Regions from separate parts of the Mixta calida genome, predicted to be linked through region 3. Evidence: predicted binding sites of a transcription regulator. Region 3 holds the regulator's gene; each other region holds the start of a gene.
What was found. The regulator Fur, encoded in region 3, represses iron uptake genes when iron is present. The targets are predictions, from matches to a motif close to ATAATAATGAGAACNACTATCAA.
Positions count from the first base shown of each region.

Region 1: feoA (ferrous iron transporter A) is a predicted target of Fur. The motif match lies at 4,124-4,146, and genes of this name have one in related genera.
Region 2: fhuF (siderophore-iron reductase FhuF) is a predicted target of Fur. The motif match lies at 3,578-3,600, and genes of this name have one in related genera.

Region 1 is NZ_CP026378.1:405,811-416,190, forward strand. It holds gene C2E16_RS01795 (alpha-amylase family glycosyl hydrolase) at 1-1,428, opposite strand, end outside; gene feoB (Fe(2+) transporter permease subunit FeoB) at 1,518-3,830, opposite strand; gene feoA (ferrous iron transporter A) at 3,827-4,066, opposite strand; partial or broken gene C2E16_RS01810 (Tex family protein) at 4,238-6,561, opposite strand; gene greB (transcription elongation factor GreB) at 6,760-7,254, shown strand; gene C2E16_RS21050 (hypothetical protein) at 7,401-7,532, opposite strand; gene ompR (osmolarity response regulator transcription factor OmpR) at 8,074-8,793, shown strand; gene envZ (two-component system sensor histidine kinase EnvZ) at 8,790-10,154, shown strand; gene pckA (phosphoenolpyruvate carboxykinase (ATP)) at 10,209-10,380, opposite strand, start outside.
Region 2 is NZ_CP026378.1:737,806-748,185, reverse strand. It holds gene rsmC (16S rRNA (guanine(1207)-N(2))-methyltransferase RsmC) at 1-942, shown strand, start outside; tRNA gene C2E16_RS03545 (tRNA-Leu) at 1,094-1,180, shown strand; tRNA gene C2E16_RS03540 (tRNA-Leu) at 1,215-1,301, shown strand; tRNA gene C2E16_RS03535 (tRNA-Leu) at 1,327-1,413, shown strand; gene C2E16_RS03530 (DUF1435 family protein) at 1,655-1,939, opposite strand; gene C2E16_RS03525 (GGDEF domain-containing protein) at 2,178-3,281, shown strand; gene fhuF (siderophore-iron reductase FhuF) at 3,646-4,449, shown strand; gene C2E16_RS03515 (YbaK/EbsC family protein) at 4,545-5,003, shown strand; gene C2E16_RS03510 (DUF2946 domain-containing protein) at 5,201-5,713, shown strand; gene C2E16_RS03505 (PepSY-associated TM helix domain-containing protein) at 5,758-7,164, shown strand; gene C2E16_RS03500 (acid phosphatase) at 7,226-8,473, opposite strand; gene C2E16_RS03495 (hypothetical protein) at 9,204-9,716, shown strand; partial or broken gene C2E16_RS03490 (histidine phosphatase family protein) at 9,794-10,072, shown strand; gene C2E16_RS03485 (methyl-accepting chemotaxis protein) at 10,082-10,380, opposite strand, start outside.
Region 3 is NZ_CP026378.1:1,358,972-1,369,351, forward strand. It holds partial or broken gene chiP (chitoporin ChiP) at 1-28, shown strand, start outside; partial or broken gene C2E16_RS06415 (beta-N-acetylhexosaminidase) at 112-2,768, shown strand; gene fur (ferric iron uptake transcriptional regulator) at 2,871-3,314, opposite strand; gene fldA (flavodoxin FldA) at 3,675-4,205, opposite strand; gene ybfE (LexA regulated protein) at 4,345-4,620, opposite strand; partial or broken gene ybfF (esterase) at 4,777-5,540, opposite strand; gene seqA (replication initiation negative regulator SeqA) at 5,797-6,366, shown strand; gene pgm (phosphoglucomutase (alpha-D-glucose-1,6-bisphosphate-dependent)) at 6,391-8,031, shown strand; gene kdpE (two-component system response regulator KdpE) at 8,091-8,768, opposite strand; gene C2E16_RS06455 (YbfA family protein) at 9,034-9,234, shown strand; gene C2E16_RS06460 (YbgA family protein) at 9,401-10,354, shown strand; gene phrB (deoxyribodipyrimidine photo-lyase) at 10,371-10,380, shown strand, end outside.

The sequences.
Region 1 (10,380 bases), 950 kb from region 3:
GATCAGCGCGCTGAGACGGTTAAAGATCTGCTGACGCAGATAGTCCGCGCCCGATAACGCTTTCTCAATAAACGACAGCGCATATTTCTCACGGTTGATGGCGCGGTTGTGACCCGCCACTCTGACCCCTTCGACATCGTTGCGCGAGCCAAGAATGCTCTGGATATAGATGGCGGGCACGCCGGGAAAGGCCAGCAGTATGGCGTGCGCCAGCATAAAACGCCGGATGCGCGTGTCGTCATCATCGTCCTGCTTATTCAGCGCATCCATATAGGTGACGTTGATTTCATATGGGCTGGTGGTGCCGTCCGGGTTGTTTTTATAGGAGACCAGCGCGCCCTCCAGCGCCAGGTCGCGCACCAGCGAAACGATTTCCACCTCCGGCAGGATGCCGCGCGCCGGGTTCAGCCCGATGCCGTCGTGGGAGGCGAGGAAGTTAAAGAAGGTGGTGTTGCCGCTGCTGAGATCGAGCCCGGCGGCCCACTGACGCAGCGCGCGTGCCGAGCCGTTATGGATGGCGTGCAGCACCAACGGCGGCAGGGAAAACTGATAGACCATCTGCGCCTCATCCTGACCGTTGCCGAAGTAGCTGATGTTGTCCTGATGCGGCACGTTGGTTTCGGTGATGATGACCGTGCCGGGCGCGACGGCGTCTGCAATGGCGCGAAACAGCTTCACCAGCAGATGCGTGTTCTCCAGGTGAATGCAGCGGGTGCCGGGCGTTTTCCACATATAACCTACGGCGTCGAGGCGCACATAGTCAGCGCCCTTTTTCAGATACTCCAGCAGCACGTCAACCATGCGGATCAGTACTTCAGGGCTGGCGAAGTTCAGATCGATCTGATCGGCGCTGAAAGTGGTCCAGATATAGTGGGTTTCGCCATTGGCGCGCAGAAAAGGGGTGAGCAGCGGCGAGGTGCGCGGGCGGGTCACGCCGCTTAAATCGGTGCCGGGCGCCATGCTGATAAAAAAATCGTCCCAGCCCGGATCGCAGGCCAGCCAGTGCTTAAACCAGGGGCTGTGGGCGGAAATATGGTTGCAGACGAAATCGAACATCAGGCGCGTATGGGTATGCAGCTCGGCGACGTTGCGCCATTCGCCGCAGATCGGGTTCACCTGATGGTAATCGATAACGGAAAAGCCGTCGTCGGAGGACCAGGGATAAAACGGCAGCAGATGCACCAGATTGAACGTCGATTGCAGATGCTGTTGATAAAAACGTGAAAAGGTGGCGAGCGTCGGCGCCTCCGGCTCGCGGAACTGATCGGCGTAGGTGATCAGCACCACATCTTTTTCATCCCAGTGTGGCTTGCGCGGTTTTTTTATCGCATCGCGGGCGGCGCGAATGTGCGAAAGCAGACGCTCCCGCGCGCCCATCGGGAAAGCGTCCTGGTAGATCTTATCGATTAAGTTATTGATAATATCCATGATTACCCAGCGGGCCACAGCTTCAGGTTGGGGGAGGCGTTAGTTTTTACTGTAGACCGCTGGGCTGAATTCGCAACTGTTGCTCCCGGCTAGTGACAATTGCTGCTTTTTAACGGCGCCTCGTAGCGCTCTACCGGCAGCACCCTGATGGGTATGCGCTGCGGGGGCAGGCGAACACGACGCAGCGCCAGCAGCAGCGCGCCGTTAAACAGCAGCACCAGCAGGATGGTCAGGCCGCTGGCCAGCGGCTGTTCGCCGATACGCGAGAACTGCCAGAACAGCGTAGCGAGCGAATACGCGACGTTCAGGCCCCAGAAAATAGAAAAGCCCATCCAGCGACGGCTGCTTTCGCGGGCGATGGCGCCCATTACCGATACGCACGGCACATAGAGCAGCACGAACAGCAGATAGCTGAAGGCGGCGGCGTCGCTGCCGAACTGGCGGTGCATCTGCCCCATCGCGCCGCCAGCCATTTCGCCGTCGCCCTTGCTGGCTTCAATCGGGTTGGCCAGCACGCTCAGGCTCAGCGTATCTTTCAGGCCCTGCCAGGTTTCCGTCACCGCGTCTCCCAGCTCCGCCTTCAGGCTCCAGCTGGCGGCATCGAACGGCTCCTCATGCAGCGCTTCGGCGGTATAGAGCGTGTTCAGCGTGCCGACCACCACTTCTTTCGCCATCGCGCCGGTGATCAGGCCGACCGTCGCCTGCCAGTTGTCGGAATGAATGCCGATCGGCGTCAGCAGCGGCGTTAATCCCCGGCTGACGCTGGCCAGCGCCGAATCGTTGATGGTGTTGACCGGCTGGCCGTTAAACGAAAAGCTGTTCAGGCCGCCAATCAATACGCTGGCGATGACAATCACTTTCCCCGCGCGCAGCACAAAGCCGCGCAGACGTTGCCAGGCCTGAAGCAGCAGGCTTTTCAGGTGCGGCACATGCCAGCTCGGCAGCTCCATAACAAACGGCGACGCCTCGCCGCGCAGCAGCGTATGCTTCAACAGCAGGCCAGTTAAGATCGCCATGACGATGCCGGTCAGATAGAGACTGAAGACCACCAGCGCCCCATGCGCACCGAAGAAGGCGGCGGAAAACACCGCAAAAATAGCCAGCCGGGCGCCGCAGGACATAAAGGGCGCCATCATGATAGTAATCAGCCGCTCGCGCGTCGCATCCAGCGTCCGCGCGCCCATCACCGACGGCACGTTGCAGCCGAAGCCGACAATCAGCGGCACAAAAGATTTCCCCGGCAGACCGAGCGACTGCATCAGCCGGTCGACCACAAAGGCGGCGCGCGCCATATAACCGGAATCCTCCATAAAGGAGAGGAACAGATACATCAGGCCGATCTGCGGCACCAGCGGCAGTACCGTATTGATGCCGCCGCCGATCCCCTGCGCCAGGAACAGCGTCAGCCAGGTGGGGAAATGCAGCGTATAGCCAAGCCACTGGGTGCCGTGAATAAACAGCGCCGCCGAACCGACGTCGAACAGCGGTTGCAGCGCGCCGCCGATATTGATCGCCAGCAGAAACATCAGGTACATCATCAGCAAAAAGATGGGAATGCCGAGCCAGCGGTTCAGCACAATGCGGTCGAGCTGCTGCGACAGCTGATGTGGCGCGGCGAGATGTTGGTTGCTGACGGCGACGCACAGCGCGGAAAGCTGCTGATAACGCGCGGCGGCGATCGCCACGGCGGGATCGAGCGTCAGCTCGCTATTCAACGCCGCCAGCCGCTGCAACGCCAGCTCCCCTACCTGCTGACGGCTGTAGACGTCGCCTTCCAGCAGCTGTAGCGCCAGCCAGCGTCGGCGCTGGCGGCTTTCGCTCACCGGCATGGCGGCGGCCAGTTGGTCGGCGGCGGCGTCCAGCGCAGGCGGATAGTCCACTTTCAGCGGCGACCCGGCCTCCACGCCTTTATCGATCAGCTGTTTCAGACGATCGAGGCCGCTGCCGCGCGTGGAGACGACCGGCACCACCGGACAGCCGAGGCGCTGCGACAGCGCCGGAATATCGATGCTGATGCGTTGGTTTTCCGCCATGTCCAGCATGTTCAGCGCCACGATGCAGGGCACGCCCAGTTCGCGCAGCTGAAGGGTGAGGTAGAGATTGCGTTCAAGATTGCAGGCGTCCACCACGTTGATCAGCAGGTCCGCCTGTTGGCTCAGCACAAAATGGCAGGCGATCTGCTCGTCGATAGACGCCTGCTGGGAAATGGTGGTCAGCGAATAGGTGCCGGGCAGGTCGATAAGGTTGACGCGGGTGCTGCCCGCAGTGAAGAAGCCCTCTTTACGCTCCACGGTCACGCCAGCCCAGTTGCCGACGCGCTGGCGTGCGCCGGTGAGCTGGTTGAACAGGGTGGTTTTTCCGGCGTTGGGATTGCCTAACAGACCGACAGTAACGTTTTTCATGCCGCCTCCTTGCCTGCAACCGGCTGTAGTTGCAGCAGCGCCAAATCCTTTTTACGCAGCATCAGGCTAACGCGGCCCGCCTGAATTTGCAGCGGATCGCCTAACGGCGCAATGCGCACCACTTCGAAACAGGCGCCGGGCAGCAGGCCCAGGGAGAGCAGTTTCTGGCGCCAGGCGGGGCTGACTGCGGGCGAGAAGCCGAGAATTTGATAGTGCTGACGGGCAAGCAATGACATGGCTGGTACCTCATGGACTGTCGCGTTGCGCGACAATGACAAAACGGCACCATATTAATGATAATAATTCTCGTTAGTGTTGACGTAGAGCAAAAAATAGCAAGGACGACAGAACGTCGCCCTTACGTTTTTACATGGCTTGCCGAAGGCGGCAGGATGCCGCCTGACGTTTTAGCGTTTCTTGCCGAAGGCGGCCGCCAGCGCGTCGCCCATGGCGCTGTTGCCCGGCGTGGAGGCGGCAGCGCGCTGACGCGGCTTCGCGGCCGGACGGCCATTCTCACGGCCCTGCGCGCGCGGCGCGGCGCGCGAGGCGCTTTCGCCCGGCTGCTCGTCCAGACGCATGGTTAACGCGATGCGCTTACGTTGCAGGTCAACGTCCAGCACCTTCACCTTGACGATATCGCCCGCTTTGACCACCGTGTGCGGATCTTCGACGAACTTATCGGAGAGCGAGGAGATATGCACCAGGCCATCCTGATGTACGCCGATATCGACAAAGGCGCCGAAGTTAGTGACGTTAGTGACCGCCCCTTCCAGCACCATGCCCGGCAGCAGGTCGTTCATGGTTTCCACGCCTTCCGCAAACTGCGCGGTTTTGAATTCAGGACGCGGATCGCGACCCGGCTTCTCCAGCTCTTTCAGGATATCGCTCACCGTCGGCACGCCGAAACGCTCGGTGGTGAAGTCCACCGCTTTGAGGTTGCGCAGCTCGCTGGGTTGCCCATCAGATCGCGCAGCGACTGGCGGGTCGCCTCCAGAATGCGCTCCACCACCGGATAAGCTTCCGGGTGAACGGTTGAGGCGTCCAGCGGGTTGTCGCCATGGTTGATGCGCAGGAAGCCGGCGCACTGCTCGAAAGCTTTCGGACCGAGGCGGCTTACCTTCAGCAGCTGCTGACGGTTCTGGAACCGGCCATTTTCATCGCGCCAGTTGACGATATTCTGCGCCATCATACGCGTCAGTCCGGCGACGCGCGTCAGCAGCGCCACGGAGGCGGTATTGAGATCGACGCCCACGGCGTTCACGCAGTCTTCCACCACCGCATCCAGCTTTTTCGCCAGCATGCTCTGGCTGACGTCGTGCTGATACTGGCCGACGCCGATCGATTTGGGATCGATCTTCACCAGCTCCGCCAGCGGATCTTGTAAGCGGCGAGCGATAGAGACCGCGCCGCGCAGCGACACATCCAGATCGGGAAACTCCTGCGCTGCCAGTTCGGAAGCGGAGTAGACCGACGCGCCCGCTTCGCTGACCACCACTTTCTGCGCGGTGATTTGCGGGAACTGCTTCTGAACGTCGAGGAAGAAACGTTCCGTTTCGCGCGAAGCGGTGCCGTTGCCGATCGCGACCAGTTCCACCTGATGACGAATGCAGAGGGCCGCGACCGCCGCAGCCGCTTTCGCCGCCTGGCCGGTATGCGGATAGACGGTATCGGTAGCGACCAGTTTGCCGGTCGCGTCCACCACCGCCACTTTCACCCCGGTGCGCAGGCCCGGATCGAGGCCCATAGTGGCGCGCATGCCGGCCGGCGCCGCCATCAGCAGATCGTGCAGGTTGCGGGCGAAGACATTGATCGCTTCTTCTTCCGCGCGCTCGCGCACGCTGCCCATCAGCTCGGTTTCCAGATGCAGCAGCACCTTGATGCGCCAGGTCCAGCTGACAACCGCTTTACGCCAGCTGTCCGCCGGCGCGTTGTTCAGCCGCAGGTTCAGATGCTCGGCGATGAGCTGTTCGCCGTAGCTTTCGCGCGGCGGCTCGTCAAACTGCGGATCGGGGTTGAGCGCCAGCTGCAGCACGCCTTCGTTGCGACCGCGGAACATCGCCAGCGCGCGGTGCGAAGGCACGGTTGAAAGTGCTTCGTGATGGTCGAAGTAATCGCGGAACTTGGCGCCTTCCTCTTCTTTGCCTTCTACCACGCGGGAAACCAGATGCGCGTTCTTCCACAGGTAGTCGCGCACTTTCGCCAGCAGAGCGGCGTCTTCAGCAAAACGCTCCATCAGGATGTAGCGCGCGCCGTCCAGCGCCGCTTTGACGTCAGCCACGCCTTTCTCTGCGTCGACAAAGCGGGCGGCCAGCTGCTCCGGCTCCTGGGAAGGATCCTGCCACAGCGAATCGGCCAGCGGCTCCAGACCCGCCTCGATGGCGATCTGACCGCGCGTGCGGCGCTTCGGCTTATAGGGCAGGTAGAGATCTTCGAGTTCGGTTTTACTCAGAGTGCCATTAATTGCGGCGGCGAGTTCATCACTGAGTTTGCCCTGGTCGGCAACGGATTTCAGAATCGCCTGGCGACGATCCTCCAGCTCGCGCAGATAACCGAGACGGGTTTCCAGCTGTCGCAGCTGGGTATCATCAAGCCCGCCGGTTACTTCCTTACGATAACGTGCGATAAACGGCACGGTATTCCCTTCATCCAACAGGCGGATCGCGGCGTCAACTTGTTCAGCGCGCGCCTGAAGTTCACCCGCAATAATGCGGCTCAGCGAATCATTCATCATCGGTTCAACTATCTTGCTAGCACAGTGTGAGAAACAGGGGACAGTTATACGGATTGACGGCTGAAATTGCCAGCGATGCGGCGCGCTTTAAGCCATATTCCGAGCGCGGTTTACCTCTGCCGGGACTGTTGTTGTACCATGAGCGCAAAGAGGCGGCGGCGACCGCCCCACCGTAGGTTAAGCAGACAGGATTGCCGTGTGAAAACTCAACTGATCACCCGTGAAGGGTACAATAAGCTTAAAGCGGAACACGATTATCTGTGGAAAGAGAAGCGCCCGGAGATCACCAAAATCGTCTCCTGGGCGGCCAGCCTGGGCGACCGCTCGGAAAACGCGGATTACACTTACAACAAGCGTCTGCTGCGTCAGATCGACCGGCGGGTGCGCTACCTGCGCAAGTGCCTGGCGGAGCTGAAAATTGTCGATTACTCTCCGCAGCAGGAGGGCAAGGTCTTTTTCGGCGCCTGGGTCGAGGTGGAAAACGAGCAGGGCGACGTTAAACGCTTCCGTATCGTCGGGCCGGATGAGATTTACGGCGATGCGAAAGACTATATCTCTGTCGATTCGCCGATGGCGCGCGCGCTGATTAAAAAGGAAGTGGACGACGAGGTAAGCGTCCTCACGCCGGAAGGTGAGAAAATCTGGTTTGTGAACGCCATTGAATATCGTCAGGATAGCGAGGGCGAATCTTAACGGCGGCGCAGGAAAAAAGAAGCGGAGAATAATGACTTTTTAAATAAAGCCAGGGCCGTGCTTATTCTCCGGTGGCGAAAGACGACAGCAATAAGGGTTTTGACAGACACAGATATCGTTATACCGCCTTAGCGAAAAGGCGTTGTTTAATGTGGAATGATGCTGGTGGTTGTGGTGATCGCCTGGGCGCCCGCCGCTTCGCCGCTGGCGGGTTCATTGGCCATCACATAACCGCTGATGAATAAGGCCAGTGAGCAGATGAGCATTATTTTGTTCATGATGATTCCCGGCTAATTAATAAAGAGAAGAAAGCGTGCCGGGATGAATATAGGTTTGCCGTCGGAGCCTGAAAAGCGTTGTTTTTTAACCTTTCGCGATGAGTTAAGTTATTGCTGGATCGACAGTTTATTCTCTGCGACTCTTCCTGGCTTAGCGTAACGGAAAATAAATAAACGCCAGATTTTCTGCTAATAGTTGGACTCAGGGCGCGCTAATCTGACGATGAAAACAGACAGGCTAAAGCGCATCCCGACAGAGATGTTGTAGCCGTCATGCTAACTTACTGTTTCTTTAAGTAAATATCTTCGACAGGCGATTCGAGCCAGTAGAAAGTAGAGTTTCCGGCACGATTTCAGAAAAGACGGATCGCAGCGTTGCGGATAATTCGATAGCGTAAAAGTGAATTAAACGCGCGATAAGCTGCTGTTTAATATGCTTTGTAACAATTTCGGCTAGAATATAAACCAATAATGGCTGTCACAGTTACGCTTCTTTTTTAACAATACCAGCTCGGGCAATAGCGCCTTTGGGAGTATCGAAATGCAAGAGAACTACAAAATTCTGGTCGTCGATGATGACATGCGCCTGCGCGCGCTGCTGGAACGTTATCTGACCGAGCAGGGTTTTCAGGTGCGCAGCGTGGCTAACGCCGAGCAAATGGATCGCCTGTTAACCCGCGAATCCTTTCACCTGATGGTGCTTGATCTGATGTTGCCAGGGGAAGATGGCCTTTCTATCTGCCGCCGCCTGCGTAGTCAGAGCAATCCGATGCCGATCATTATGGTAACGGCGAAAGGCGAAGAGGTCGATCGCATCGTCGGTCTGGAGATCGGCGCGGACGACTATATTCCAAAGCCGTTCAACCCACGCGAGCTGCTGGCGCGCATCCGCGCCGTGCTGCGTCGTCAGGCTAACGAGCTGCCGGGCGCGCCATCGCAGGAAGAGGCGGTGATCGCCTTTGGTAAATTTAAACTGAATCTCGGCACCCGCGAAATGTTCCGCGAAGATGAGCCGATGCCGCTGACCAGCGGCGAGTTCGCGGTGCTGAAAGCGCTGGTAAGTCATCCGCGCGAGCCGCTGTCGCGCGATAAGCTGATGAACCTCGCCCGTGGCCGTGAGTACAGCGCCATGGAGCGCTCCATTGACGTGCAGATCTCGCGTCTGCGCCGCATGGTGGAAGAAGATCCGGCCCATCCGCGCTATATCCAGACCGTTTGGGGCCTGGGCTACGTCTTCGTCCCGGACGGCACGAAAGCATGAAGCGACTCCGCTTTTCTCCCCGCAGTTCGTTCGCGCGCACGCTGCTGCTGATCGTCACGCTGTTGTTCGTCAGCCTCGTCACCACCTATCTGGTGGTGCTGAACTTCGCCATTCTGCCCAGCCTGCAACAGTTCAATAAGGTGCTGGCGTATGAAGTGCGCATGTTGATGACCGACCGGCTCCAGCTGGAAGACGGCACGCAGCTCGAAGTGCCGCCAGCGTTCCGGCGTGAAATCTACCGCGAACTGGGGATCTCTCTTTATACCAACGCGGCGGCGGAGGAGAGCGGATTACGCTGGGCTCAGCATTACCAGTTTTTAAGCGATCAAATGGCGCGCCAGCTTGGCGGGCCGACCGACGTGCGGGTTGAGGTCAACAAAAATTCGCCGGTGGTCTGGCTGAAAACCTGGCTATCGCCTGATATCTGGGTGCGCGTGCCGCTGACGGAAATTCATCAGGGCGATTTCTCGCCGCTGTTCCGCTATACGCTGGCGATTATGCTGCTGGCGATCGGCGGCGCCTGGCTGTTTATCCGCATTCAGAACCGGCCTTTGGTCGATCTGGAACATGCGGCGTTGCAGGTGGGGAAAGGCATTATTCCGCCGCCGCTGCGTGAATATGGCGCCTCGGAGGTGCGCTCAGTGACGCGCGCCTTTAACCAGATGGCGTCGGGCGTGAAACAACTGGCGGACGATCGCACGCTGCTGATGGCGGGCGTCAGCCACGACCTGCGCACGCCGCTGACCCGCATTCGTCTGGCGACGGAGATGATGGGCGAAGAGGATGGCTATCTGGCCGAGTCGATCAACAAAGATATCGAAGAGTGCAACGCGATTATCGAGCAGTTTATCGATTATCTGCGCACCGGCCAGGAGATGCAGACCGAACGCGCCGATCTTAACGCGGTGCTCAATGAAGTGGTGGCGGCGGAAAGCGGCTATGAGCGGGAAATTGAAGACGCGGTCATGCCGGAAGAGCTGATGCTCGATATCAATCCGCTCTCCATCAAGCGCGCGGCGGCCAATATGGTGGTGAACGCGGCGCGCTACGGCAACGGCTGGATTAAGGTGAGCAGCGGCCGCGAGTTGCAACGCGCCTGGTTTCAGGTAGAGGATGACGGCCCCGGCATTCAGCCGGACCAGCTGAAGCACCTGTTTCAGCCGTTTGTGCGCGGTGACAGCGCGCGCAGCACCAGCGGCACAGGGCTGGGGCTGGCGATTGTGCAGCGTATTATCGATGCGCATCAGGGATCGCTGGATATCGGCGTTAGCGAGCGCGGCGGCCTGCGCATACGCGCCTGGCTGCCTTTAAGCGACGCGCCGCCCGCCGCCAGCGGCTCGCCGCCTGCTGTGGTCAGCTAAGGCCCAAAACAAAAACCCCGCCGTTCGGCGGGGTTTTTGTTTTCAGCAGGGTGCTTAAATGTGCGGGCCGGCGGAAACCAGCGCGGCGCCCGCAGGCGTATCGGTATACTTTTCAAAGTTAGCGATAAAGCGATGCGCCAGATCGAGCGCGCGGCTTTCCCATTGAGAAGGATCTTCCCATGTGTTGCGCGGATCGAGAATGTGGCTGTCGACGCCCGGCACCGCT
Region 2 (10,380 bases), 620 kb from region 3:
GATGACCTGCCCGCCCAGCTGGAAACGCAACTGAGCCGTGTTCATACGCAATATTACCATCACTGGCAATCATTAAGCCGCAGCATGGGCGACCGCGCGCAGTTTGGCCTGGTGGCGACGGCGGACGCGGTAGCGGAATGCGATACCCTGATCTACTACTGGCCGAAAAACAAGCCGGAAGCGCAGTTCCAGCTGCAAAATCTGCTGTCGCTGCTGCCGGTCGGCAGCGATATTTTCGTGATTGGCGAAAACCGCAGCGGCGTGCGCAGCGCCGAAGGCATGCTGGAGGCGTGGGCGACGCTGGACAAAATCGACAGCGCGCGTCGCTGCGGTCTTTATCATGGCCGACTGACGCAGCAGCCGACGTTCGATGCCGACGCGTTCTGGGATGAATATCAGATCGACGACTGCACGATCAAAACGCTGCCTGGCGTTTTCAGCCGCGACGGTCTCGACGGCGGCAGCGCCCTGCTGCTCTCAACCTTTACGCCGCATACCAAAGGCAAAGTGCTGGATATCGGCTGCGGCGCGGGCGTGCTGGCGACGCTACTGGCGCATCATTCGCCGAAGGTGCGCCTGTGGCTGACCGACGTCGACGCCGCCGCGCTGGCGGCCAGCAAAGCGACGCTGGCGGCGAATCAGCTGGAGGGCGAAGTCTTCGCCAGCAACGTCTATTCCGACGTAACCGGCCGTTTCGATATGATCATCTCCAACCCGCCGTTTCATGAAGGCATGCAGACCAGCCTTGAGGCGGCGCGCACCCTGATCCGCGGCGCGGCGCAGCATTTGAATACCGGCGGCGAGCTGCGGCTGGTGGCGAACGCCTTCCTGCCCTACCCGCAGGTGCTGGACGAAACCTTCGGTCAGCACGAGGTATTGGCGCAAACCGGTCGTTTTAAAGTTTATCGTGCCGTCTGGGGACGCGCCGCTCGCGCTCGCTAAGCGCTAACGCGGCGATTAAATCGCCACTTCCCGGGGAGGTGCTGTTTTTTACAGCAATCGCAACAGAGTCGAGAAATATCTGTTGACGTCCCCGGTAAAAATCTCCAGAATTCGCCTCCGTGGTTGCAGTGCTGTAAAGCATTGCCGGAATGCGAAGGTGGCGGAATTGGTAGACGCGCTAGCTTCAGGTGTTAGTGTCTTAACGGACGTGAGGGTTCAAGTCCCTCTCTTCGCACCAAAGACCACGAAAATTCATATCGCACAGCATCTGCGCGAAGGTGGCGGAATTGGTAGACGCGCTAGCTTCAGGTGTTAGTGTCTTAACGGACGTGAGGGTTCAAGTCCCTCTCTTCGCACCATGCGGTGATATGAAGACAATGTTATGCGAAGGTGGCGGAATTGGTAGACGCGCTAGCTTCAGGTGTTAGTGTCTTAACGGACGTGAGGGTTCAAGTCCCTCTCTTCGCACCAATATTGTCGCCCTCGGTAGTTCTTCCGCATTATCCTGTTTTCTCTCTTTCTCTCTTTCTCTCTTTCTCCCTGCGCTAACCGCGCTGTTCGCATTACGCTGCTTCCGCTTTACGGCTTTGGCTCGTTTCACTGGACCCATGCATTCATCAACCGCGCCAGCTTGCGTGACGATGATTTTCGCAGGACGCCCTGTTTCCTTGTTGCCGTCGCCGTCATACGCGTTTTTTCAGCCCCTGTTTCCTTACAGGCCGCCAGCGTTCACAGAAACCGCCGCCAGCACGCTCGCCAGCGCAATGCAGGAAGGCAGCAAGATATAGCGACGCAGCCGATGATGGATCAGCATGACCAGCGTTAACAGCAGCGCGGCGACTAACAGCCAGCGCCATTCGTTAAAAGTGAGATGAATGGATGCCACCACCGGCATCAGCGCGCCTGGCAGAATCACGCCCCATGCGCTTTGCAGCCGTTTCCCCATTGCCCAGCTTACGCCCCACAGCCCGCAGGCCGCCATAATCGCCATCAGCATATCCGTCGCACCAAATGATAATGATTACCAATAGCATATGATAATTTTTATCATTTTGCACCTCTCTTGTGTTGAATCTTTGTACACAAGGATGACAGACCAGTTATAAAGTGGTAGATTGCCAGGATTATTCTTATTCCCATAAGCATATAATAACAGCTCAAAATCATTTCCAGAGTAACTTCTTTTACTGTGGCAATGGCGCTTTGATTTTTCAGGGCCGTCCCGAGTGATAACAATGAAATTACAGACCTATGAAGAATTGCTTCACAGCAAATATCGCCTTTCGTTGATGCTTTTTCTTTTTCTCAACATGGCGACATCACTTTTTTTTATGTTACCGATAAATAAAGGTGAGAATTTGACATTCTCGTTGCCGGCAACGCTTATTGTTACGCTGAGTTTATTTCTGCTGGCCGTCGTCTTGCTTAAGCCTGTAACAAGGAAACCGATATTATCCGTTACGGCTTTAATTATGGGCATATTATGGGCCTGGCTGATATTGCATAAAAATGCACTGATCTTTTATTTCGACGGCAGTTTTCTTTTAATCAGCCTGATGACCATCTTCTTTATCAGCGCCATCTCACTGAATGAACATTTGCTGGCGTTCAGCCTGCATATCATTCCGCCTTCGCTGATGGTGCTGGTGCTGGATCGCGGCCAGCATTCGCTTACCCTGCTGTTCACCATTGCGCTGCCGCTGCTCGGCTTCACCTTGCAAAGCCTGATGCAGCGCCGCAGCGATCACTTTACGCGTCGGCTGCTGTTCCAGCTGTATGAGGAGAAGCAGACCTTCAGCGATCTCAGCATGCTCGATCCGCTGACCGGCCTTTACAACCGGCGCGGCCTGAAAAACCGGCTGGAAAATATCCTTGAGAACCATGCCGGCAGCCATTTCGTCATGCTGTTGGATATTGATAATTTCAAAGCCTATAACGATAACTACGGTCACGCCATGGGCGATCAGGCGCTGGCGCGGGTCTCAGCGGCGATAAGAGATGCGGTGCGTTCGCGCGACGTGGTGACGCGCTACGGCGGCGAGGAATTTCTGGTATTAATGACCAACGTTAACGCTGCTATCGCTATGCGGCTGGCCGAACGTATCCGTCAGCATGTGCTGGACCTGGAAATTCCCCACCGTTTTAACGATCGGGTTTCTACGCACGTCACCATCAGCGCGGGTATTGCGCCAATATTTGAAGAAGATGCGGAACAGGCGATCGCTAATGCCGACCGGGCATTATATGTGGCCAAGAACCGGGGCAGAAATACCATTCTTTCCTGGGAAGAACTTTGCGAAACAAATCGATTAACGCAGCCGGCCGATTTAATGCAATGATGAAAAGGCGATTCACAATATAAATATTCAGCCGCTATTAATAATGATACTTAATTCAAATTTGTTCGGGCTTACTGTTTTACCGTAACGCCTTAGCGATAACCGAGCAGATTAATGCAGCCGCGCTGGCTAACCGGCGCGATTTTTTTATTAATTCTTTCTGAATACGCCTCTTTTTTGTGACTCGCCCGTCAATAAAAAGTTAGCTAATCCTGAGTCTGCGCAGGGTTATTTGATTTTCCGTGCCGACCTTGTTCAACCTTTGCTCTGCCGCTTGCCACCCTTTTTCTTCCTGGATACAATCAAGAACGATTATCATTTGTTTTCTTATCACCATTCAGCAGTCGTTCACACAGGAAGCCCTATGGCTATTGTTACGCGTCAGGCTTATGAATACGGTTCCTCTCCGGTCATCTTTATGCAGAGCGATACGTCGCTCACTACTGCGCTGCACAGCCTGTTCAGCGAGTATCGCGCCTGGTTCCTGGACTTCCTGCGCTTTACCAGTCCTGACGCAGCGGCGCCTGCCGATACGTTAACGCAGCCGGCGTGGTCGCAAAGCGCGCACTTTACGCCGCTGCTGGCGCGCTACGCTGATGAGATCTACCGTAACTATCCTGAGATGACGCGTGAAGCAAAGCCGCTGCAATCGCTGTGGGCGCAGTGGTATTTTGGCCTGATCGTACCGCCGATGATGCTGGCGCTGGTGATGGAAACGCGCGCGCTGGACTGTTCGCTGCGCCATTTCCATCTGCAATTTCATGAAAGCGGCCGCCCGGATAAATTCTGGATCGACGCGCACGAAGATGAAGAGGCGCGTTACCTGAATGCGCACCAGCGTATCGACCGCATGATCCAGCGCCACCTTATTCCGGCGGTGGAAGGCATCGAGCAGCATGGCGACATCAACGCCAAATTAATCTGGAACAATAACGGTTACCTGATGCACTGGTTCCTTGGCGAAATGAAAAGCTGGGTGGATGAAGCGACGCTGCTGACGCTGGAACACGCGCTGTTCTTCTCACGTCATCTGCTGGACGGCAGCGACAACCCACTTTACCGCACCGTTATCCCGCGCGACGGCGCCATGCAGCGTCGCAGTTGCTGTCAGCGCTATCGACTGCCTGCGATTGACCGCTGCGGCGACTGCACCCTCAAGCCTGTTTAATTTCTCTCCAGCGGCGGCGCCTCACCGCCGCATAACATTTACAGATTCCGCCGGTTATGGCAGCTTTATCACCTTCGTTTCTTGTGGAGAGCAGCATGAGCCTGGAGTCTGTACGGCAGTTTTTTGCCGAGCGCGCCCCTGAAATCGCCATTATCGAACTGAATCAGAGTACGGCGACCGTCGATCTTGCCGCCAAAGCGCATGGCGTCGTTCCGGGACAAATCGCTAAAACCCTGTCGCTGAAGGTCAAAGATAGGGTCATTCTGATCGTTACCGGCGGCGACCTGCGGCTGGACAATCGCAAATTAAAAGAGACGCTGGGCGCTAAAGCCCGCATGCTGACCACCGACGAGGTGCTGAACTGGACCGGCCATCCGCCCGGCGGCGTCTGTCCGTTTGGCCTGGAGCATCCCCTGCCGGTTTATTGCGATATCTCTCTGAAGCGCTTCAGCGAAGTGCTGCCAGCGGCGGGCGCGACTCACAGCGCGGTGCGCATCTCGCCGGAACAGATGGCGGCGTTAACCGATGCCGAATGGGTCGACGTCTGCCAGTAAGCGCGCGGAACCTTTCACGGCGGGCGACGACGATAACGCCCGCCGCTACGCGCCGTCGGAACGGGCGCATCGCGCGCCTCAGGCCCACCTCAGCGAAACAGCCCGAACACCCTGTCTGCTTTCCCTTCTGTAAAAAAATTATTTCTCTCCCTGCGCTTCGCGTACAATTATGTCGTCATTTTTTAACAGGGTGATTCGTGTCGCTGATCCATTTTGCCGTAGCCCGCAGCCGCCTGCCCGCCTGGCTGGCGTTACTGGCTATGCTGCTACTGTTTATCGCACCGGTGATTTCCAAATCGCTGATGGCGCAGCGTGGCTATGGAAAAGCAATGATGCACCACGCCTCCGGCATGATGATGATGCACGGCGAGATGATGATGCACGACGCTTCCGGGATGATGCCACATGAGGATAGCGCGCTAACGCAACACGATGCGCAGCCGACGCCGCCCTCTTCCGCCAAAACGCAGCACGCCGCTTCATCACTGCCAAAACATCACCCGATGTCGATGATGGACGATAGCGCCTGCGGCTACTGCGTATTGCTGATCCATCTGTCGATTGATTCCGTTCGCCTGCCTGAACTCTGGACGCTGTTGCAGGCAGCGATCCCTGCCGCGCCTCTCCAGCTACAGCCTTTTGTCGCCAGCTGGACGCCTCTCTGGTTCCGTCCGCGCGGGCCGCCGGTTAACGCCTTCTCTGTCGTTTAACCCAGCCCATTTTTTATCGCCCGCACGCGGGCAAAGGAACCATCATGTCGGAAAAAATCGTGCCGACGGCATCGGCACACGCTGAAAAAGCGCAAAGCAGGCAGGCATTCTTACAGCTGATGCGTCGTCTGCATTTCTCTGTCGGCCTGTTTATCGGCCCCTTTATCTTTGTCGCCGCGCTGACCGGCGTGCTCTATGTACTGACGCCGCAGCTGGAGCACTCTCTCTATGCGCAGCAGCTGACTACCGATGCGTCCGGCCCGGCGCAGCCGCTCTCCGCGCAGGTCGACGCCGCGCTGCATTATGTTGGCGAAGATGCCGCTATCGCCGCCGTGCGCCCCGCGCCGACGGCAACCGATACCACGCGGGTGATGTTTCGTTTCGCCAACAGCGCGCCGTCGGAAAGCCGCGCGGTATTCGTCGACCCGATTACGTTGCAAATCCGCGGCGACCTGACGGTCTACGGCACCAGCGGCATTCTGCCGCTGCGCACCACTATCGATTACCTCCATCGCAGCCTGCTGTTGGGCGATATCGGACGCAACTACAGCGAGCTGGCCGCCAGCTGGCTGTGGGTGGCCGCACTGGGCGGCGTGCTGCTCTGGGCGACGCAGCGCGCGCCGAAGCGCGCCGGACGCAACAGCGCATCGCGCACGGGGCGTCTGTTAAGGCTGCGCGCGCTGCACGGCACGCTGGGCGTGGCGCTGCTGATCGGCCTGCTGTTTTTCTCCGCCACCGGCCTGACCTGGTCGCGCTGGGCGGGCGACAACATCAACGCCATGCGCAGCCATTTCGGCTGGCTGACGCCCGCGGTCAACACGCAGCTCGACGGCGCGATGCCGCCGATGATGATGGATGAACATGCGGAGCATCACGGTCATATGATGCATCATGCGCCCGACGCGCCGCTCAGCCCAAGCCAGTTCGATAGCGTGCTGGCCGCCGCGCGCGCCAGCGGCATCGATGCCGCGAAGCTGGAGATCCGACCCGCCGCCCAGGCGGACCGGGCGTGGATCGTCAGCGAAATCGATCGCCGCTGGCCGACGCAGGTCGACAGCGTAGCGGTCAACCCGCACACCTTTCAGGTGACGGATAAGGTGGAATTCGCGCAGTTCGGCCTGCTGGCGAAGCTGACGCGCTGGGGCGTGGATGCGCATATGGGCATTCTTTTCGGCCTGGCGAACCAGCTGGTGCTGGCCTTTTTCGGCCTGGCGCTCTGCGTGCTAATCGCGCTGGGCTATCGCCTTTGGTGGCTGCGCCGTCCCGCTCAGCCGCGCCACCATCCGGCGGAGACGCTGATTCAGGCCTGGCGAGGCATGAGCCTCAGCCTGCGCTTTCTGTTGTCGGTAGTAACGGTGGCGCTGGCCGTTAGCCTGCCGCTAATGGGCATCAGCCTGGTCTGCTTCCTGCTGATCGACATCTGGCGCTGGCGACAGGCGCAGCGCGCCTGATAAGCACGGGCCGACGCGATGTCGGCCCGTTTTCGTTGATAAATACCCTCTTCGGCACCGTTCAGCGCGCCGCGGTCACCGCCTCATGCAGATTCAGGCGCTGCCAGAAGTTCTGTTCCCCGTCGCCGCCAGAAAGCGGATAGCCGTCCGCCAGCGCGCTTTTCGCCATCAGCGCTCGCCGCTGCGCGACGCTCAGCTGCGGCAGCACCGGCTCCAGCAGCACCTCCGCTCCTTTCGGCACGTTAAACGGGGCCTTCGCCGCCGCCTGCCGCGGCAGCTGGTAAGTCATGGTAAAGCGATAAAAGTCCTTCATCGCCGGATCGCGGTAAGGATCGTCCTGCGTCGGGCTTTGCGCGCACTGCGCTATACTGCCGCCGCACTCGCGCGCCAGAGCGCTGCGCAGCTCGCCTTTCGCCTCGTCAAACAGCTTGCGCCAGGCGGGATCGTTCATATCGTGCGCCACGTTGCGCTCGGCAATCATGCGCGATCCGATCACGTCCAGCGGATAATGCACGCCCAGCACCACGCGCGAATAGCCGTAGCGCGCGCCGCGATCGATTAGCGGCACGAAACGCTCCGGCAGCATCTCCGCCAGCAGCAGCGCATCGGTGTAGCCGGTATTGGTATGCCCGCTGGGGAAGGCGCCGCCGCTGGCGCCGTAAGGCTTGCCGTCTTTTACCACCACGTCGTCCGGCACCTGATGGATCTGATTGCCCGGCTGCAGGAAGGGACGCGGATAGTGAAAATAATCCTTTGCGGCGGAGGTGCTGATTTCGCTGGCTTTAATTAGTGCGGCGGCCTTCGCCAGCTCGCCCTTATCGTAAGCGGTTAAAAACGCCTGGCCCAGCTTCGGCCCCAGCGCATCGGCGAGAAAATAGAGATAGCCGATACCTTCCGCATCGGCCAGCGCCTGCTGGCGTTCGCCGCGGGTCGCGTCGCGGTTAATGCGTGTAACGGTCGCCATGCTTTGCGCTTTAACCGCCGCCGGCAGCGTATTAAAGGATTCAAGCAGGGCGATATCCGCCTGCTGCTGCTGTTTCACCGCAAAGTCATAACCGCTCGCTTTCAACCAGGCTTTATCCGCCTGCGGCGCGCCCTGCTTCGCCTTTTCCAGCGCATCGCGCGTGAGCTGCGGCTGCGATCCCTGTAGCGTCTGACGCAGCGCCTGTAAGCTGCGCGCCTCCAGCTGCGTAAAGGCCTGACTATCGCTGGCGGGCGTGGTGGCGTCGACAATCGCGGAAATGCGATCGAAGTCGGCGGCGGAGGCGGTGCTGCACAGTAGCAGGAGGCTAAGCAAAGTCGGTTTCATCACGTTCTTTTCCTTGTTAATAAAACTTATCGCCGTCAGCCTGAATCGGCGCGATGACAGTTTGATGACAGGAAAAGTTTTGTAAAACTTCTGTGGAGAGCGGGCAGAACGGAAATGACGTCTTGCCCGGAAAATCAGAAATGCCCGTTAGTTATTGAGGATTTCATTGTGATAAAGCCCCGGATGAATAGCGCAGAAACAGAGAATTAAAAAATACGCCGTTGAATCGTCCGTAATCACTACTATTTTATCGAGTATACCTCCTGATTTTGGGCAGCCGGGTCCGCTTTCCGCTAATTGCGGTTTCTCCCCATTAAAGTAACTGCCTTTTTCTATAAAAGAACGCTCGACCTGGAAAGCTCTCTCTCTTCATCCGCTCCTGAACCTTTCAGGTATTGGATCATCCATCGCAGACGCCACAGAAAAGTCACGCCGCCCTGTAGCTGGTTTCGCCTCTGAGCCTCTTTCAAGGCCTGCTGAGCCTGTAGCGGGAGAACGAAACCAGTCTGCTCTGCGTCAGAAGCGGAGTCTTGTCAGTTGTCAGTGAGAAAGTATTTCAGCAGAATAAGACCGCCCTTACCTATTCCTTCGGATTTGGGTTTAAGGCGAATTTGTTAAGTGCATGCTTAACACAAGCGTCTTCAGGTGCTGAAAGAAATATCTCTGTGGTGGGGTTAATCCCAGACTTCAGTCCCCTGAACCTGATGCTGGCTCATGGAGAGAGTGACAAATGAATACCCTTTCGTACCCCCGTTTACTATTAGCAACCACAGGTGGGCTTGGCTGCATATTTGCTTTCTTTGCGTGGCATAACACAATCAACCAAAGTACTTTCCTTGCCCGAAAAACGCTGCATATGCTGCTTGTCGCGGGACTCATCCTCGGTTTGTGCCTTTCTTTTTGCATTAAAAAACGGGATAAGGATAAGCGTATCCACGGCATTATGAGCAATATTAAGCTCTATGCGGGGTCAGTTCTGATTGTTGCCATCTTTAGCTATATCCTGCTCAGCACCGTTGTCTGGCTGCTTCCTGGTACAACGAGTACTTATACTGCCACCAGTGAGTATTCTGCACGCAGCCGTAACGACTGTTCTGGCGCTTACGTTGACGATCCGGACCTGAAAAGACGCATAAAAGTGTGCGAACCGGCGGGCGATTACTTTGATGGCGGCACTCTTCGCGTCACTAAACGTAGCAATGCGCTGGGCATGACGGTTGTGCATGCAGTCATAAAGTATTGAATCTGGCCCCGGCAGGATTTACCGACTCATAAAGCAAAGGAAGCTTTCGCGACGTGGCGCTGCTGCCGGTTAAAACGCCTGCGCTACCGCCCGGCCTCTGGCTGTCGCTGCTGCGCCTGCTCTGGTTCTGCGGCTACGGCGGCTCGGTAGAGTCGTTCCGTCACGCCCGCCGTCGCGCGGCGCAGGCCGCCAGCCAGCTGATCGCGCTCAGCGAGCGCGGCGCTGTGCTGCTGGCCGGACACGGCATTACGAATAAGCTGATTGCGCGCGAACTGCGTCGTCAGGGCTGGCTGGCGGAAAAACACGCCAGCAGCCGTTACTGGAGCACGGCGGTGTATCACCGCGCCTTTCTCTGACGCGACGCGTTAGCGGAACACATTCACCGCGTCGACCAGCAGACGCGCCTGATCCTTCATGCGCGCCGACGCCTGCGCGCCCTCCTCCACCAGCGAAGCATTGTGGTGGGTAATGCGATCCAGCTCCTCCACCGCCTTGCCAACTTCGCTCAGGCCAGTGCCCTGTTCGCGGGTGGCGGTACTGATCTGCTGCAACAGATCGGTGACGTTCTGCACCTTTTCCACGATATCGGCGATGGTTTGCCCCGCCTGATGCACCTGACCAGCGCCGGACTCCACTTTCAGCACGCTCGCTTCGATCAGATGGC
Region 3 (10,380 bases):
CACCCTTTTTAAACAGAGCGGGCGGTAGACGCCGCCTTAACAAACGGCTGTATCGGTAATCGCCTGAGGCTGTTCGGAAGCCCACGCGACAGGGAAGCATAAGGGGAAAAAATGAAATGTCTCACGTTGTCAGCATTAATCATCGCCGCACTGGCGGGATGCAGCTCGTCCGGCATGCAGGCGCAGCGGGTTGTGGATCAGATAAGCCAGTTCGACGTGCGTTATCAGGTCACGGATAATCTGGCTAACCAGCATGGCGTCGACTGCGCTGCGCTGGGGGCGGACTGGGCCGCCTGTAATCGGGCGACGATCACGCTGACCAATAATGGCCCTGCGCTGAAAAGCCGCAGCTGGGCTATTTATATGAGCCATGTCCATGCGACGCTGAAAGTGGAAAGCGACAAGTTTAAGCTGACCCATTTGGTGGGCGATCTGGTGAAGCTGGAGCCGACGGAGAAATTCACCGGACTGGCGGCGGGCGAATCGGTGGATATTCCGCTTATCAATGAGTACTGGCAGCTGTTTATTACCGACGTCATGCCGCGCTGGTACGTGACGGCGGATAATGCTGAGCCGCGCATTATCGCCAGTACCGATACCGAAGATCTGACGCAGTTCGTTGCGCCAGTCGGCCCCCACTGGAAGCGCATCGCTGACGATAAAAACCTGTTAATGCAGCCTGCCAGCCGCTTTGTTAAAAATGGCGATATTCATCGGCTCCCCGCCGCCGCGCTGCGCGGGCAAATCACGCCGACGCCGTTAAGCCTGACGGTTCATCAGGCCGATCTCGACCTCAGCGGCGGGATCGCGTTTGATCTTGCTGCGCTGCCTGCGGATCAGGCGGCGGCAGTGCGCAACCGCTTCGCCTTGATGAACGTCAACGCCAGCAAGCGGGGCGTGCCGCTGACGACGCGTATCGACGCTGCCCAGTTCGCCAATGCCGGGGCGGTAAGCGGGGCGTATCGTCTGCGCATTACGCCGCAGGAAATCGCGGTTACCGGCTATGATCGGGCAGGGCTGTTTTACGGTTTGATGTCGGTAATCTCTCTTCTGCCAGCCGGAGGCAAGCCGGTTGTCGCCACGCTTGATGCCTGGGACGCGCCACGCTTTGCTTATCGTGGCGCTTTTCTGGACGTGGCGCGCAACTTTCACAGCAAACAGGCGATCGTGCGTCTGCTGGATCAGATGGCCGCCTGGAAACTGAATAAATTCCATTTCCATCTCAGCGATGATGAGGGCTGGCGCATTGAAATCCCCGGTCTGCCTGAATTGACGGAAATCGGCGCGCGTCGCTGTCACGATCTCAGCGAGCAGCGCTGCCTGTTGCCGCAGCTGGGGTCCGGCCCTTTCAGCAATAATAACGGCAGCGGCTTCCTGAGCCGAAGCGATTATATCGATATCATTAAATACGCCCGGGCGCGACATATTGAGGTCATCCCGGAGTTCGATATGCCCGCGCACGCACGTGCGGCGGTTATCGCTATGGAAGCGCGCTATCAGAGACTGATGCGGCAAGGAAAGGAGCAACAGGCGAACGAATATCGTCTGCTTGATCCATCGGACAGCTCTAATACCACCTCCGTACAGCTATACGATCGCACCAGCTATCTCAATCCCTGTATGCCGTCCAGCCTGCGATTTGTCGATAAAGTGATCGCTGAAGTGCAGGCGATGCACCAGGCGGCGGGACAGCCGTTAACAACCTGGCACTTTGGCGGCGACGAGGCGAAAAACATTCGATTTGGCGCGGGCTACAGCGACATAAAACAGCCGAAGCCGGGCACCGGCGTTATCGATCAAAGCAAAGAGAACCGCCCGTGGGAAAAATCATCCGTCTGCCAGACGATGATCGCCGCAGGAAAAATGAAAGATTTGGATCATCTGCCCAGCGACTTTGCGCTGGCCGTCAGCCGCCAGCTGCGGTCACACGGCATTCAACGTATGCAGGCCTGGCAGGATGGCTTGAAACATGCGGACAATGCCGCAGCGTTCGCCACGCCGCAGGTCGCGGTAAACTTCTGGGATACGCTCTACTGGGGCGGGTTCGACAGCGCTAATGACTGGGCGAACAAGGGCTATGATGTGATTATCTCCAGTCCCGACTATGTCTATATGGACTTTCCGTATGAAGTGAACCCGCAAGAGCGCGGTTATTACTGGGGCACCCGTTTTAGCGATGAACGTAAAATGTTCAGCTTTGCGCCAAATAACCTGCCGCAGAATGCGGAGACCTCTGTCGATCGCGACGGTAAACCTTTCAGCGCCCGCTCTGACAAGCCCTGGCCCGGCGCCTGGGGCCTGTCGGCTCAGCTGTGGAGCGAAACCGTACGCACCGATGAGCAGATGGAATATATGATTTTCCCACGCCTGTTCGCCGTCGCCGAACGCGCATGGCATCGTGCCGAATGGGAGCAGGAATATCAGCCGGGACGGGAATATGTCGGCGGCGTAACGCAGCGGGTCGATCGCGCCGCGCTCAACCGCGACTGGCAGCGTTTCGCCAACCTGTTAGGACAACGCGAACTGGCGAAGCTGGACAGAGCGGGCATCGCCTGGCGTCTGCCGGTGCCGGGCGCGCGCATTCATAACGGTTTTCTGGAAGCGAATATCGCATTGCCGGGCCTGGCTATCGACTACTCGCTGGACGGCGGACAAAGCTGGCTGCGCTATGATGAAGACAATAAACCCGAATTGAAGCGGGCAGGAGGGTAGAGGTGCGCAGCGTCAGCCCGGATGGGCAGCGCGTCAGCCGCAGCGAAGCGCTTTAAGCCTGCGTTGTGGTAAACGGCTTGTGGGCCAAAGCACCATCCCAGCCATAAAAAAAACCGGCGCGTCGGCGCCGGTTTTTCATTACTGCATAGCACAATTGATTATTTATCGTGTAAAGAGTCGTCTTCGCGACAGTCGCCCAGCGCGCAATGACCATACAGATAGAGGCTGTGGTTGGTCAGTTTGATGCCGTGACGCGTGGCGATTTCACGCTGGCGGGCTTCAATGGATTCATCGCTAAACTCAATGACTTTGCCGCAGTCCAGGCAGATCAGATGATCGTGGTGATGCTGCTGAGTCAGTTCGAAAACGGACTTGCCGCCTTCAAAATTATGACGCGTGACGATACCGGCATCATCAAACTGGTTCAGCACGCGATATACCGTCGCCAGCCCAATTTCTTCACCCATATCAATCAGGCGCTTGTACAAATCTTCCGCACTGACGTGATGGCACTCAGGTTCCTGAAGCACTTCCAGGATTTTTAGTCGCGGAAGCGTAACCTTCAGGCCGGCCTTCTTTAATGCGGTGTTATTGTCAGTCATGCGGATATTGTCCTGTTACTTTGCTAGTCACAATGTGGCTGAACAGCCATGAACATCGGTCGACGCTAAGTTAATAGCGTCTCATTATAGAACTGATGCTTCGAAATGAAAACCGTAAGGGGATGCGTGAAGTCGCAAGTGGAAGTATGAAAAGATCGCTACGTCCGGCGTTGTTCATGCTCATTAATGCTGCGTTTACATTTCGCTTAATCCTGCCGCTTTACAGCACGACGGCAGAAAAGCGTGTGACCGATACGGGTATTCTACCGACTCACTGGTAAAATTTTCAAACCCGTACCTATCATTCCTATAGGAAAAACCTGTTACGCAATGTGATACAGCACACAATAAGCCGTAAAATCAGGCTTCCAGAATTTCCTGCAGATGCAGTTCTTCATAAATCTGCTTCACCCACTTCTCGACGCGTTCGTTGGTCAGCTCAGGCTGACGGTCTTCATCGATCGCCAGGCCAAGGAAGTGCTTGTCGTCGGCCAGGCCTTTAGAGGCTTCGAAGTGGTAGCCTTCGGTCGGCCAGTGGCCAACAATCACCGCGCCGTTCGGCTCGATGATGTCACGAATGGTGCCCATCGCATCGCAGAAATATTCAGCGTAATCTTCCTGGTCGCCGCAGCCAAACAGCGCCACCAGCTTACCGTTGAAGTCGATCTCTTCCAGCGTCGGGAAGAAATCATCCCAGTCACACTGCGCTTCGCCGTAATACCAGGTTGGAATGCCTAACAGCAGGATATCAAACGCTTCCAGGTCTTCTTTACTGCTCTTGGCAATATCATGCACTTCGGCAACATCGCTACCGAGTTGTTTCTGGATCATCTTCGCAATGTTTTCTGTATTGCCGGTATCGCTGCCAAAGAAAATGCCTACGATTGCCATGAGTTTAATAACCTCTTGAAACTTAAATATATGGTAACTGCCCGTGGTATGCAGATTACGGCAATAATAGCAGAGACCGAATGGAGGCGGAACTCGTAAAGCCGCTGCATTTGTTCCTGAGTGCGCTTCTTCCAGCCGTTTAAAGCGCCTTTAACTGGGCGAGGATCATCTCTTCAATCAGCTCGCTTCGGCTTACGCCGCGCTCGGCGGCCATCGCGTTAAGCGCTTCCACCGCTTCGCTGTTCATCTTCAGTTCAACGCGCCGCAATCCGCGTACTTTGTCACGTTTCAACTGGTTGCGCTTGTTGATACGAAGTTGCTCATCACGCGACAGCGGACTGGTTTTCGGGCGTCCCGGGCGACGTTCATCTGCAAACAGATCGAGCGTGGTCCGGTCCGTATGTTCTTTTGCCATAGAATCGTGATACTGAATGGGCTGCGCGTTTGCGCCGCGCATGGTGACGTTTTGGGCCGGTTTGCCGCCGTTTTAGCAGCGGCAAAATTTTAGCGCGCCATCATACCCTGCGAAAAGTTTGAGAACAATCATTGTCGGCCTGTTAACGCTTTGCTTTTACAGCGCTAAAAAACGCCGCACCGCGCGCAATACTACATCGGGCTTTTCCGCATGCACCCAGTGCCCGGCGCCGGCGATGACATGCGCGCGCGCCTGCGGGAACTGCGCCAGCAGCGCATTGCGATGAATATCATCCAGATAGGGAGAAAGCCCCCGCGGATAAATAGCGCCGGGCCTGACCAGGAGGGCACCGTTTCCCAGCCGGAGATAGCCGAATAGTTAGCCCACAGGGCAGGAACATTGAAGCGCCATTCGCCTTCAAAGAACGACTTCAGCAGGAACTGGATGACGCCTTCTTCTGTAATGACCTCGCGCATCACTTCGGCCGCCGCGCTACGCTGCGTCACGCCTGCCGCCGTCACCGCGTTCACTGCGGCGAAAATCGCGTCGTGACGGCGGGTCTGATAATCCACCGGGGCGATATCGATCAGCACCAGCTGTTCGATGCGTTCGGGCGCCAGCGCCGTCATGGTCATGGCGATTTTGCCGCCCATGGAATGACCGATAACCGTCACCTTATCAATGTCGTGTCGATCGAGCGTTTCCAGCATATCCTGCGCCATCGCGCGGTAAGACATCTCTTCGCTGCGCGGCGACAGGCCGTGATTGCGCACATCAACCTGAATCAACGGCCGATCCGCCTTTAAGCCGCGCGCCAGCACGCCCAGATTATCCAGGCTGCCGAACAGGCCGTGAATCAACAGTACAGGGGTGGCGTCCGCGACGGACTGCTCAGTTTGCAGTCGAGTATTCAAATTCATGGCAAAGTTCTTACAGTTGAAAGGAAAGCTTAGGTTATCATGGTTTTCACTATCCCTGCCGATCGGTCAATGGTTGTTTGCCGGGGGGCTTTGCGGCATATTCTGACTTTTGCCTGCAAGCGCCAACGTCGCTACCGACCCGCAGGATTTAACTTTATAATCCTTATGTTAGAACGCCGACGCAGACTGTTTCGCTTTTTTTAGCGTCCGCTCGCCGCGCCGGGTTCTGCCACAAGCAATTACCGTACGGATGAAGATGAAAACGATTGAAGTCGACGAAGAGCTATACCGCTACATTGCCAGCCACACGCAGCATATCGGTGAAAGCGCCTCGGATATTTTACGGCGTATGTTGAAATTTACCGCCGGTCAGAGTGCTCCGGCAGCGGCAGCTGTCCCGTCTGCCGCCCCGGCTCCGGCAATGGCTGTCAGCGTCAGTCAGGAAAATGAAGCGAGCAAACCGGCTCCCCGTTCACAGGATCGGGTGCGCGCCGTGCGTGAGCTGCTACTCTCTGATGAGTACGCCGAGCAGAAAAAGGCGGTGAACCGTTTTATGCTGATTCTGTCGACACTCTATAATCTTGATCCCAACGCATTTGCGGAGGCCACTGCTTCGTTGCAGGGACGCACCCGCGTTTACTTTGCCGGCGACGAACACACACTGTTGCAGCATGGCACCCATACCAAGCCGAAGCATGTGCCCGGCACGCCGTACTGGGTGATCACCAACACTAACACAGGTCGCAAATGCAGCATGGTGGAACACATTATGCTGGCAATGCAGTTCCCGCAGGAACTGACTGATAAGGTTTGCGGCACCATTTAACTGAAGCGTCAGGGAGAAGCGCCAATGGCCAATCACCCCCGTGCCGGGCAGCCAGCCCAGCAGAGCGATTTGATTAACGTTGCACAATTAACATCTCAGTATTACGTTCTGCAGCCAGAAAAAGGAAATGCGGAACACGCGGTGAAGTTTGGCACCTCAGGCCATCGCGGGAGCGCCGCGCGTCGCAGTTTCAATGAAACGCATATTCTGGCCATTGCGCAGGCGATAGCGGAAGAACGCAAGAAAAATGGCATTACCGGGCCTTGCTACGTCGGTAAAGACACGCATGCGTTGTCAGAGCCCGCCATTATCTCCGTGCTTGAAGTGCTGGCGGCCAACGGCGTTGATGTGATTGTGCAACAGGATAACGGCTATACGCCGACGCCGGCGATCTCCAACGCGATTCTTGAGCACAATAAAGCGGGCGGCGCGCAGGCTGACGGCATTGTGATTACGCCGTCCCACAACCCGCCGGAAGATGGCGGCATCAAATATAATCCGCCTAACGGCGGCCCGGCCGACACCAATGTCACCAAAGTGGTGGAAGATCGCGCCAACCAGCTGATTCAGGGCGACCTGAAAGAGGTGAAGCGTCTGCCGCTCGATCAGGCGTGGGCCAGCGGTCATATCCAGGAAAAAGATCTGATCCAGCCGTACGTTGAAGGACTGGCGCAGGTAGTGGATATGGACGCGATTAAAAAAGCAGGCCTGAAAATCGGCGTCGATCCGCTTGGCGGCTCCGGCATGGCGTACTGGAAGCGCATCGCTGAACACTACCAGCTCGATCTGACCATCGTTAACGATGCGATCGATCAGACTTTCCGCTTTATGCATTTAGATAAAGATGGCGCGGTGCGCATGGACTGCTCGTCCGAATGCGCAATGGCGGGCCTGCTGGCGCTGCGCGACAAGTTCGATCTCGCGTTCGGCAACGATCCTGACTACGACCGTCACGGTATCGTCACGCCGGCTGGCCTGATGAATCCGAACCACTATCTGGCGGTGGCGATCAACTATCTGTTCCAGCACCGCCCGCAGTGGGGCAAAGAGGTCGCCGTGGGCAAAACGCTGGTTTCCAGCGCCATGATCGACCGCGTGGTCAACGATATCGGTCGCAAGCTGGTGGAAGTGCCGGTAGGCTTTAAATGGTTTGTTGACGGCCTGTTCGATGGCAGCTTCGGCTTTGGCGGCGAAGAGAGCGCCGGCGCCTCTTTCCTGCGCTTCGACGGTACGCCGTGGTCTACGGATAAAGACGGCATTATTCTCTGCCTGCTGGCGGCGGAAATCACTGCGGTCACCGGCAAGAATCCGCAGCAGCACTACGACGAGCTGGCGCAACGCTTCGGCGCGCCGAGCTACAACCGTTTGCAGGCTTCCGCGACGTCAGCGCAGAAAGCGGCGCTGTCTAAGCTGTCGCCGGAAATGGTCAGCGCCGACACCCTGGCGGGCGATCCCATTACCGCACGTCTGACCAGCGCGCCGGGCAACGGCGCCGCGATCGGCGGTTTGAAAGTGATGACCGAAAACGGCTGGTTCGCCGCGCGTCCGTCCGGTACGGAAGACGCCTACAAAATCTACTGTGAAAGTTTCCTCGGCGCGGAACATCGCGAAAAAATCGAGAAAGAGGCGGTAGAGATCGTCAGCGCGGTGTTGAAAAACGCCTGAGTCTGAAGGTGAAAAAAGGCGCTGATCTTCAGCGCCTTTTTTATTGGCCGCGCGGCGGGTCAGGGCATAAAACGATAGCCGATGCCGGTCTCCGTCAGCAGATGCGCAGGACGCGTAGGGTCCTGCTCCAGCTTCTGTCGCAGGTGTCCCATATAAATGCGCAGGTAGTGGCTATGCTCAACGGCGTTCGGGCCCCAGACATGGTTCAGCAGTTGCCGCTGGGTCAGTACTTTGCCGGGATTATTCAACAACAGCGCCAGCAGGCGAAATTCGGTTGGCGTCAAATGCACGGTTTCGCCGTCGCGCGTAATATGATGCGCCGCCAGGTCGACCTGCACCAGACCAAACTGCACGACGCTGTTCGGCGTTTGCTGACCGGCATAACGACGCAGCGCGACGCGCACCCGCGCCAGCAGCTCCCCCACGCCAAACGGCTTCGTCAGAAAATCATCCGCACCGGCGTCCAGCGCCACGATTTTATCCTGCTCATCGCTGCGCGCGGAAAGCACAATGACCGGAATGCTGCTCCACTGCCGCAGGTCGCGGATAAAATCGATGCCGTCGCCGTCGGGCAGTCCAAGATCGAGGATCACTAAATCGGGTTTGCGCGTCGCGGCTTCGATCAGACCGCGTTGCAGCGTATCGCTGTCGTAAACGCGCAGCGCCTCGCTTTCCAGCGCTACGCGCAGAAAACGGCGGATCTCTTTTTCATCTTCAACAATCAGTACGCTGGTCACATCCACGACTCTCCATCGCCACGCCAAAATGACGAAAGCAGCACTTTAACAAAACCCGTTGCGTTTTGCGTCTGCTTCCATCTGCGGCCTGAATAAACATACATGCTGTTTATATTTAACATTTTTGTAACTCAGTTACGTTGTTTATACGCTGCTGCGCTTTTTTTCCGCAATTTAGTGGTCGGATGAGTAGTAAAATTACACAATCAGGCTTATCATCCTTCTTAAGAACGTTGCTGTTCATTCATCTCAGGAGGCCCAGGTTATGTATGCTGTTTATCCCCTGCCTAAAATTATCCTGCGCCGCGCGGCGGTGTTGTTGATAGGCGTGCTGGCGCTGCCGGTTATGCTGTTTCGCCGCGACAGGGCGCGTTTTTACAGCTATCTGCATCGCATCTGGAGTAAAACCAGCAGCAAGCCGGTCTGGCTGGCGCAGGCGGAAGCGGCAGGCGGCGATTTTTACTGACCGCCATGCATGTCGCAGGCCGTTTCGCCAGAAATGGTTATCTTATCATCCTGCCTTTCGGTGGGATTTTTTTGTCTTAACGCCCGGCCTGGCTGGATTTTAAGTGCGCCGCATCCCGGCTTCAGCTACACTTAAAATTATACAAGCTTTAAGAGGTTGTACAAGTATGAGCGAGAAAATACCGGTAGGAATCAGCGCCTGTTTGCTGGGAGAGAGCGTCCGTTTCGACGGTGGCCATAAACGCCTGACCTTCGCTACAGACGAACTCGCCCCCTATGTCCGCTATGAGCCGATCTGCCCGGAAATGGCGATCGGTTTGCCGACGCCGCGTCCGGCGCTGCGCCTGGTGAAAAAAGAGGATGAGGTCGCGCTCTGTTTCAGTAAAACCGGCGGCGAAGAGATCACCTCGCAGATGCAGGATTTCGCTACGCGTAAAGTTGCCGGTCTGCATCATCTCTGCGGCTATATTCTCTGCGCGAAATCCCCCAGCTGCGGTATGGAGCGGGTGCGCATTTACGAGCCTGACAGCAACAACAACCGCAAAGAGGGAATTGGCATCTTCACCCAGGCGCTGCAACGTGAAATGCCCTGGCTGCCGATGGAGGAGGATGGTCGTCTGCATGACGACGAGCTGCGGGAAAATTTCGTCAGCCGTGTCTATGCGCTGCATGAGTTTAACCAGCTCTGGAAAGAGGGGCTGACGGCGCATGGCCTGATGGCGTTTCATACCCGCTATAAATTGCTGTTGCTCGCGCACTCGCAGCAGGAATATCGCCAGCTGGGCCCTTTTGTCGCTTCTATGCACACCTTCGATTCGCTGGACGCGTACGCGACGGAATACCGTAACCGCTTGATGCATTTGATGTCGCATCGCGCCTCACGGCGTAATCACACCAACGTTTTGATGCACGTTCAGGGTTATTTCCGCCGTCAGCTTACCTCCGCGCAGCGTCAGGAGCTGGCGTCGTTGATCGATCGCTACCGTCAGGGCCTCCAGCCTTTACTGGCGCCAATTACGCTGATCAAACATTACATGAAAGAGTATCCGCACGAATGGCTGTCGCAGCAGCGCTACTTTGAGCCCTGGCCTGAAGCGTTGCGCTTACGTTACGGTCGTTGAGAGAACAGGAGACAGAATGGCCACTC